4 regions of the Streptomyces sp. NPDC058000 genome follow, and region 1 is predicted to be linked to each of the others. Evidence: riboswitches for the same ligand, from Rfam matches in the RefSeq annotation. Region 1 holds a riboswitch; each other region holds the start of a gene.
What was found. Region 1 has a riboswitch for cyclic di-AMP ahead of ACFVT2_RS29270 (peptidoglycan DD-metalloendopeptidase family protein). Riboswitches for the same ligand answer to the same signal wherever they lie in the genome.
Positions count from the first base shown of each region.

Region 2: linked by a shared signal. The riboswitch ahead of ACFVT2_RS26440 (M23 family metallopeptidase) and the one ahead of ACFVT2_RS29270 (peptidoglycan DD-metalloendopeptidase family protein) in region 1 are both predicted to bind cyclic di-AMP.
Region 3: linked by a shared signal. The riboswitch ahead of ACFVT2_RS30960 (transglycosylase family protein) and the one ahead of ACFVT2_RS29270 (peptidoglycan DD-metalloendopeptidase family protein) in region 1 are both predicted to bind cyclic di-AMP.
Region 4: linked by a shared signal. The riboswitch ahead of ACFVT2_RS32160 (NlpC/P60 family protein) and the one ahead of ACFVT2_RS29270 (peptidoglycan DD-metalloendopeptidase family protein) in region 1 are both predicted to bind cyclic di-AMP.

Region 1 covers NZ_JBHVQS010000038.1:62,352-64,531, reverse strand. The annotation lists gene ACFVT2_RS29270 (peptidoglycan DD-metalloendopeptidase family protein) at 1-1,221, opposite strand, end outside; cyclic di-AMP (ydaO/yuaA leader) riboswitch at 1,452-1,608, opposite strand; gene ACFVT2_RS29265 (DUF2332 domain-containing protein) at 2,035-2,180, shown strand, end outside.
Region 2 covers NZ_JBHVQS010000031.1:52,493-54,672, forward strand. The annotation lists gene ACFVT2_RS26435 (M16 family metallopeptidase) at 1-530, shown strand, start outside; cyclic di-AMP (ydaO/yuaA leader) riboswitch at 839-995, shown strand; gene ACFVT2_RS26440 (M23 family metallopeptidase) at 1,008-1,787, shown strand; gene ACFVT2_RS26445 (GntR family transcriptional regulator) at 2,072-2,180, shown strand, end outside.
Region 3 covers NZ_JBHVQS010000043.1:55,078-57,257, reverse strand. The annotation lists gene ACFVT2_RS30965 (transglycosylase family protein) at 1-770, shown strand, start outside; cyclic di-AMP (ydaO/yuaA leader) riboswitch at 1,020-1,195, shown strand; gene ACFVT2_RS30960 (transglycosylase family protein) at 1,203-1,883, shown strand.
Region 4 covers NZ_JBHVQS010000047.1:13,804-15,983, forward strand. The annotation lists gene ACFVT2_RS32160 (NlpC/P60 family protein) at 1-1,034, opposite strand, end outside; cyclic di-AMP (ydaO/yuaA leader) riboswitch at 1,042-1,228, opposite strand; gene pcrA (DNA helicase PcrA) at 1,463-2,180, shown strand, end outside.

The DNA of each region.
Region 1 (2,180 bases):
AGCGGTGGCGTTCCCGGTAGCGCCGACACGGCCGATGACGTCGCCCGTGTGGACCCGGCCCGTCGTCTTGACCATCGAGGACAGGTGGCAGAACCAGAGCTCCGTACCGTCGTCGAGGGTGAGGACGATGCGGTAGCCGTAGCCGCCGGCCCAGCCCGCCTGGGTGATGGTCCCGTCGTGAACTGCCGTGACCAGCGTGCCGGTTGGGGCCGTGAAGTCCTGGCCGGTGTGGTCCGCGGCCCAGCGGTCGCCGGTCTGCCCGAAGCCGGCGGCGAGGGTGTACGAGGAAACCGGGGCGGCGAAGGGCTTCGCCGCGTCGGTGGGCCGGTCGGCCTGCGGCGCCGGACGGGCCTCCGGCGCCGTGCGGGGCGCGGCTTCCGCCCCTGCCTGAGGCTCGGCTGCCGTTTCGGCTTCCGATTCAGCCGCTGGTTCGGCTGCCGTCTCGGCTGCCGTTTCGACTGTTGGCTGCGTCGCCGTCGTCGTTTCCGGCGCTGCCGCCGGCTTCTCCTCGCCCGTCGCGGCCCGCTCCGCGGCCCCCTGCTGGGCGCCCGTGTCGTGGGCCGCCTGGAGGACGGCGGCGTGCTCCGCGGCGCCCGGCCGGCCGTCGGCCTGCTGGAGGATGCGGTTGCGCAGCGCCTCGGCCGCGCCCTGCGCGCCGTCACCAGGAGCGATGGCCTGGGAGAGGGGTGCGGAGGGGCTGGAGGGGGCGGCGACCGCCGAAGTGGCGGCCGTCGGGGCGTGCGCGACACCGCCGCCGGCCGCCAACGGGCTGGCACCGGGGCGGGGCGCGGCGTCCTGGTGCGCGCCGGCGGCGTCATCGACCAGCCCACCGGGGTCGGGCATCGATATCGGCACCGGCGGTCGGCCCTCGGCCGCGGCCACCCCGCTCGCGCCGACCGCCGCGATCACGCCGACGCCCAGCACCGTGCCGCCGCGCGCCAGACCACCGCCGCGCTGCTTGGCCACCCGGTGCTTGCCGCGGACCAGACGGGCCGCTCCGTCGCCGACACCCGACTCGTCGACCGGGAACCCCTCCTCATCGGCGCCCTCGCCGTCGGCGCCCTCGCTTTCGAGGCCGAGCGCCGGCTCGCCACCGGGCAGCGAGCCCGCCACCGGCGCACCCTGCACCGGTACGCCCGGGGACGGCGCCCCCTGGGGCAGCGGTTCCGGGACCAGCAGGTCGTGGGAGAACGCGCCCTGGTGCGGACGCCGATCGGTCAACTCCCCGTAGGGCGGCTGGACATGGGCCGAGCCAACGGGAGCACCGACACCAGCGGGATGACTGGCAGCGGTGGGATCACCGGCAGCGGTGGGAACAGCGAGGCCGGTGGGACCACCGGGCCCGGCGGGGCCGCCGAAGCCGACCGAGCCGCCGAAGTCGGCGGGGCCACCAAGGCCGTACGCGGACGGAGCATGAGGGGCGGGCCTATTGGACGCCACGGGGGCGCACTCCTTTCCTTCCTTCTCGCCTACCGGGTTAGCTGACGGGTTCGGAGCAGGAAGGTCTCCTACGAGCGCCCCCTGGCGAGAGGCGCCCGATTCACCCCAAGAGGGTGGTTCCCCGGTTCCCTCGACTCAATTCCCAGCAATTCCAGGCGGATCCGACAGGCCCCTCGGAACCGGTCGATCCGGGCGACTCGACTCGGGTCGAGGACACGGATCGGGGACACCGGTCGCGCCGTGCGAACAGCCGGCTCGGGCGGGTGGCTTTAAAGGTCGTTCTGGACGTGCGGGAACAGCGCGTACGGGATTCGGCGTCGGCGCACGGTGCCGCCACTGGCGACGGCTGGGACGACCGCGCTCCGTTATCGGACAGTAATAGAGACGGTGCGGGAAATCCAAGCGTTCCCACGAATCCACGGGGGTTCCGCAAGCCCCCCGAGGAAGCTCTGGCATGGACTTTTACCCCCAGCCCGGCCGCAAACAGGGCGAGTTGGTACCGCCCCGCCAAACGATCTCGTGATGATTGTGCGTGAGTCGTTATGCGGAGGGACGCCCCGCAGTTACGGAACGTGAGGAGGATAACGTCGCCTCATGGTCGTCAACGTCGCGAACACCGGAAACGCCGGGACCGCCGGGAACACCGTCAACAACCCACGGGAAGTGGCGGATCGGTACCGGCAGTTCTCCTGGCAACAGGCGCGGGGACAGTCCGACGCGCACGAGGAACTGTCCGCCCG
Region 2 (2,180 bases), on a different contig from region 1:
TCGGCGGCACCCTCACGTCCCGTCTGGACCGGGTGCTGCGCGAGGAGAAGGGCTACACCTACGGGGTGCGCTCCTTCGGGCAGGTCCTGCGCTCCTCCGCGCCGTCCTCCCCGGAGGGGGCGACCGGCGCCGCGCTGCTCGCCATCAGCGGGTCGGTGGACACGGCGTCCACCGGGCCGGCCCTCCAGGACCTGTGGACGGTGCTGCGCACCCTCGCGGCAGAGGGGCTGACGGACGCCGAGCGTGACGTGGCGGTGCAGAACCTCGTCGGCGTCGCGCCGCTGAAGTACGAGACCGCCGCCGCCGTCGCCGGGACACTGGCCGACCAGGTGGAGCAGCAGCTCCCGGACGACTACCAGGCGCAGTTGTACGTCCGGCTCGCGGAGACCGGCACGGTCGAGGCGACCGCGGCGGTCGTCAGCGCCTTCCCGGTGGACCGGTTGGTGACGGTCCTGGTGGGTGACGCGGCGCAGATCGCCGAGCCCGTCAAGGCGCTGGGCATCGGCGAGGTGACGGTCGTCAGCGGCTGACCGTCCGCGTGACGTCCGGTCACCCGACGGCTCGTCACTCATTGAGACTTATCGACAAAGCGGCTCCCGTGGCGGTTACTTGCCACGGGGGCCGCTTTGTGCGCCTGCCTGGTCGGCTGCGCGCCGGGAGTGCGTGACTCCGTGGGGTCGTGTCCGGCGGGCGGCTGGTGCTGCCCGCCCGCTTGCGTCGGCTGCCCGATTCGCGTGTGGCGTACCGCACAAAAATCCGGTTCTGTTTGCCGATTGAAAGTTGTCCCGTTTAGCGTCGGTCCGGCTGTTCGTCACAAGTCCGCCACAACAGTGGCACCGGACAGTCATCGCCGAGTCCCCGTACGGCGCGAGCCAGGGGAGCCGGGGACCCACCCGTCCCTTGGGGTGAATCGGACCCCTCTTCGGAGGAGTCCGTAGGAGACCTTCCTGCTCCGAACCCGTCAGCTAACCCGGTAGGCGAGAGGGAAGGAAAGGACCAGCCAGTACATGGCGTTCACCCGTGCCACCGGGAAGCACCGCCGTGCGAGCCGCACCGCTCGTACCACCCGCAACCTCGCCGGCATAGCCACCCTCGCGGCCTCTGGTGTCGTCGCCTCCGTGGCGTCGCCCGCGCTGGCCGCCACGGACGAGTCGGCCCCCCGCGACACCGGTCTCCAGCAGTCCGTCGTGATGGGTGACGAACTCGCCGTGCGGATCGAGGCCCAGGCCGACGCGCAGCAGGCGGCCGCCGAGGCCACCGCGGCCCGGGCGAAGGCCGAGGCCGAGGCCGTTCGGCTGGCCGAGGTGGCGAAGAAGCGGGCCGACGAGGAGCGCGCGGCCAAGGTGCGCGCCGCCCGCGAGGCCGAGCGCAAGCGCCTCAACACCTTCGTCGCACCCGTGACCGGTTCCTACGTCTCCACCGGGTACAAGGCGTCCAGCGGCCTCTGGTCCTCGGGCAGCCACACCGGTATCGACTTCCATGCCGCCTCCGGTACGCCCGTCCACGCCGTGGGCTCGGGCACCGTCGTCGAGGTCGGCTGGGGCGGTGCGTACGGCAACAACATCGTGATCCGGATGAACGACGGTACGTACACCCAATACGGTCACCTTTCGTCTTTCGGGGTGACGGTCGGCCAGACGGTCACCCCGGACCAGCAGATCGCCCTCTCGGGCAACACCGGCAACACCACGGGTCCGCACCTCCACTTCGAGGCCCGGACGGGCCCGGACTACGGCTCGGACATCGACCCGGTCGCCTACCTCCGCGCGCACGGCGTCACCGTCTGACCTGATCGCGACCTCTCCGCCGCAGTACCGTCCCCCGGAGCCCCGGCCCGCCACCCCTGGCGCGCCGGGGCTCTGCTGTCTCCGTAGGGCCACCGGTGTCTCCCTGGGGCTGTCGGTTTCTCCCTAGGCCCTCGGCGTACCGCCCGCACGGTGCCCCCGCCCAGCGGCCGAAAAGCGTCGATGAATTCACGACGTCCCGAGGGAAAGTCCGCCCCGGTCGAATAGAGTCGGGGAAAGTCGCCGAGCGGCGACGTTTTCCGGGGATTACGGCGGAGGCACGGACGATGCGAGGTCACATTTCCGCGCACGCGGTGTGTACAGCGATTCGCGACGATATTGTGTCGGGTGTGCTCACGCCGGGAAGCCGGCTGATCGAGGACATTCTCGCCGCGC
Region 3 (2,180 bases), on a different contig from region 1:
AGGGCGGCCGCAAGCCCGCCGTCGACCCGGGCCCCACCAGCCGGCCGACGCCGCGCCCGACCGACCGCCACACCGGCACCGGCGCCCCCTCCGACTCCGACGCGACCGGGGACGCCTCCGGCGCGAAGGGGGACCCGGGCGAGGACGGCCCGGCCACCAAGACCCCCGAGCCGTCCGGCAGCGATTCCGGCCGTGGTTCCGGCGGTGGTTCCGGCGGTGACACCGGTACGGATGCCGGCTCCGGCACTGGCTCCGACTCCGGCACCGGTTCCGACTCCGGCACCGACGCCCCGGACGCGCCCCCGGTGACCCCGCCCCCGGCGACCCCGGGCCCGACGGACTCCCCGTCCGCGTCCCCCGCCCCGTCCGACTCCGGAGCGCCCACCGGGTCCCCGTCCGGGACGCCGTCCACCTCCCCGTCCGACCCGGCTTCCCCGGCTCCGTCCGGCTCCACCGAGCCCGGTGACCCCGCCGCGCCGCCCGCCACCGGCAAGCACCGCGGCGCGCCGGACGGTGGCGCGGACGCCGGGGACGACCGGGACGGCGGCAGCGGCCGGCACGCCTCCCGCGGCGGGGAGGCGCCCCGCACGCCCCCGGCGGACGGCAGCTACCGCGTACGCCCGGGTGACAACCTGTCAGCGATCGCCGACAGTCATGACCTGCCGGGCGGCTGGCCCGCGCTCTACCACCGCAACCAGGGCCTCATCGGCTCCGATGCGGACCTCATCCACCCCGGTCAGCTGCTCGATCTCGGCCGACCCCAGGGGTAGTTACCGCCGGTTCGCCCGGTTTCGTAAAAGTGAGATATGGCTCTCGTTGCGGGGGATGGGTCCAGGCCCGTCCCCCGTTTCCATACTGGGGCCTACCTGCGGAAATGCTGGCCGCGATGATCAAAAACGGTCAACTTGGTTCAGAAGATGGGGTTTGAACACCAACGGGATTACTGCTTACGGTCAGGACCGCTCGCCAAAGCGGGCCCTCCGATCGCACGCCGAGTCCTGCCGGCGGTTGGAGTCGACGACGCGCAAGCGCCGAAGGCAGGAGCGGGGGACCCAAGGTAAGTGCCGGCCCCGCCCGTGAAAACGGGTCGACCGGCTTGGGGTGAAGCCCTGCGTGTCGCATCCGCGGCACGCACGGCCGGGCAGCTCACGCCCGAACCCGACAGCTCACCTCGTAGGCGTCGGTGAGGAAACGAACGCACGATGCTGATCAACAAGGGCAAGCACCGCCGCAGCTCCAAGGCCGTCCGCGTCGCCACCCTGGCCGGTGTCGCCGGCGCCGCCGTCGCCGTCCCGCTGCTGGGCGCCACCTCCGCTTCCGCCGCCTCCGTCGCCACCTGGGACAAGGTCGCCCAGTGCGAGTCCGGCGGCAACTGGTCGATCAACACCGGTAACGGCTACTACGGTGGCCTGCAGTTCTCGAACTCCAGCTGGGCCGCCGCCGGTGGCACCCAGTACGCGGCCCGCGCCGACCTGGCCACCAAGTCCCAGCAGATCGCCGTCGCCGAGAAGCTCCTCGCCCTCCAGGGCCCGGGTGCCTGGACCTGCGCCGGCGCCGGCAACCTGACCGCTGGTGGCCCGGCCGCCAACGTCGACACCTCCGGTGCCACCGTCAAGAAGAGCCAGGGCGCCTCCGAGGCCCGCAAGCAGACCCAGGGCACCACCAAGAAGTCCGCCCCGGTCCGCGAGAAGGTCGAGAAGGCCCAGCCGGCCCCGCAGCACTCGCACCGCTCCGGTGACACCTACACCGTCAAGTCCGGTGACACCCTCGCCAAGATCGCCAAGGCGCACGGCACCAACTGGAAGGCGCTCTACGCCGCCAACAAGTCCGTCGTCGGCGGCAACCCCAACCTCATCTTCCCGGGCCAGAAGCTCAGCATCTGAGCCGTCCCGGTTGCCCCAGAGAGCTGCCCCGCCGCGGCGCGTACCCCCGAGCGCGCCACGGCGGGGCTTCTTTCGTTGTCCGGGTCCGGACGCCGCGCCGCGGCCCGTCCACCTGCCCGGCGCCGCCCGGCTGGCACACGTCCTGACGTGCAGCGTTTCCCGATGCCCCGGGCGGCCGGGCGCGGCGTTCCCCGCATAGCGAACATCGTGCGGAAACCTCCCGTGAACTGGGCTTTTGGGCAGCTTGTTGGGTAATTCCGTCCCACGGAGCGGGCCACAGGCGAGCGGATCCGCCCG
Region 4 (2,180 bases), on a different contig from region 1:
ATGTACATCCCGACGTGGCTGATGTCGTTGAAGAAGAACACCAGATCGCCGGGTTGGAGATCGCTGGTGCCGACCCGGCTGCCGACCTTGACCTGGTCCCAGGTCGTGCGCGGCAGGTCGACCCCGGCCGCCTTCCACGCGGCCTGTGTCAGCCCCGAGCAGTCATAGGAGCTGGGCCCGGTCGCGCCCCAGACGTACGGCTTGCCTATTTGGGCGCGGGCGAAGGCGAGCGCCTTCTGGGCCTTGGTGGAGGACGAGCCGCTGTCGGACGTGCCGCCCCCGGAGCCCTGGCCGGAGCCGCTGCTGCTGCCGCCGCTGGGCTGCTGCTGCCGCTCCTTGCGGGCCTGTTCGGCGGCCTTGCGCTCGGCCTCGGCCTCCTTCTGGCGCTCCAGTTCGGCCAGCCGCGCCTTCTCCTGGGCGGTCAGCCGGGACAGCAGCTGGCGTGCCTCGGCCAGCTTGGTCTGAACGCTTCTCTTGTTCTCCTTCAGGGACGTCTGCGACTGCTGGAGGCTCTCCAGGCTGCTGGTGGCCTCGGCCCGCTGGCGGGAGGCGGCCGCGGCCTGCTCCTGGTAGTCGGTGATCGCCTGCTTCTGCTGCCCGGTCAACTGCTCCATCAGATGGTTGCGGTCGACGAACTGCTGCGGGTCCTTGGCGAGCATCAGCTGGGCGGTCGGGCTGATCCCGCCGCTCTGGTACTGCGCCGAGGCGAACGCGCCCAGCCGGCGCCGGGACTCGTTCATCTTGTCCGCGCGTCGGGCCGCCTCGTCGAGCAGGCGGTTCACGGTGCGCTGCTGGCCGTCCGCCTTCTCCTTGGCGGCGTTGTACTTCTGGGTGGCGACCTCGGCCTGCTGGTAGAGGCCGTCGACCTTCGCCTTGACCTCTTCGACGGTCGGCTGGGGTGCCTTCGGGGCCGCGTTCGCGGTCTGCGAGAGCAGGGTGACCGAGGCGAGGGCGGCGGTGGTGAGCCCGGTTGCCGTACGACGGCCGCCGGGCGTGGCGAGTATGGGGGTGCGCGGCTTGCGATGGGACGCCAAGGCCGGCGACTCCTTCCGTGGACCGCCTACCGGGTTAGCTGTCGGGTTCGGGCGGTCTGCTGACGGAAGGCTTGCCCTACGACTGGTGCGTCCGCCTGGCGACGGTCGCACCGGTCGATTCACCCCGGTGGTGCTGGTGGGTCCCCGGCTCCGGGTGCCTTTGAGGGCAGGACCGGACTCGGCGGGGGCGGCCCGTGCGAACGCTGTCGTCCGCGGGGACGGCGGGCTGCCCGAGCGAGACCGTAGCCAACTCGTGTGGCTTCTGTGAAGGCTGGTGTTCGATATGCCCGAAACCTTTTTGTGACCTGAATGTGAGCGGCCCCGGGTTTGCCCCAGGTCGCACAAGGAATTGCCCGATCCGGAGCGGTACCGGCCAATCCGGGACTCCGGGACCGGTTGTCAGTGCGGCGGCCTAGACTCGGTGGGCGATGAGCAGCCTCTTTGACGACAGCTTCCTGGCGGACCTCGGCCCCCCGGACGAGGAGCCCCCGCCGCCGCCCGAGGACGAGCCCGGTCCGGCCCCGGAGGAGGTCCCCGCCGACCTCTTCGGCGGGCAGTTCGACGCGCCCGCCCCCAGGGAGCCGTACTACCGCGACGGTGCCGCCCGCCCGCCCATCGACCCGGCGGCGCTCCTGGAGGGGCTCAACGACCAGCAGAAGGCCGCCGTGGCGCACAGCGGCAGCCCGCTGCTGATCGTCGCCGGCGCCGGCTCCGGCAAGACCCGGGTGCTCACCCACCGCATCGCCCACCTGCTCGCCGAGCGCCACGTCCACCCCGGCCAGATCCTCGCGATCACCTTCACCAACAAGGCCGCGGGCGAGATGAAGGAGCGCGTCGAGGACCTGGTCGGCCCGCGGGCCAACGCGATGTGGGTCTCCACCTTCCACAGCGCCTGTGTGCGGATCCTGCGCCGCGAGTCCAAGCGGCTCGGCTTCACCTCCTCCTTCTCGATCTACGACGCGGCCGACTCCAAGCGCCTGATGGCCCTGGTCTGCCGCGATCTCGATCTGGACCCCAAGCGCTTCCCGCCCAAGTCCTTCAGCGCGAAGGTCTCCAACCTCAAGAACGAGCTCATCGACGAGGAGAGCTTCGCGGGCACGGCGGCCGACGGTTTTGAGAAGACCCTGGCCCAGGCGTATGCGATGT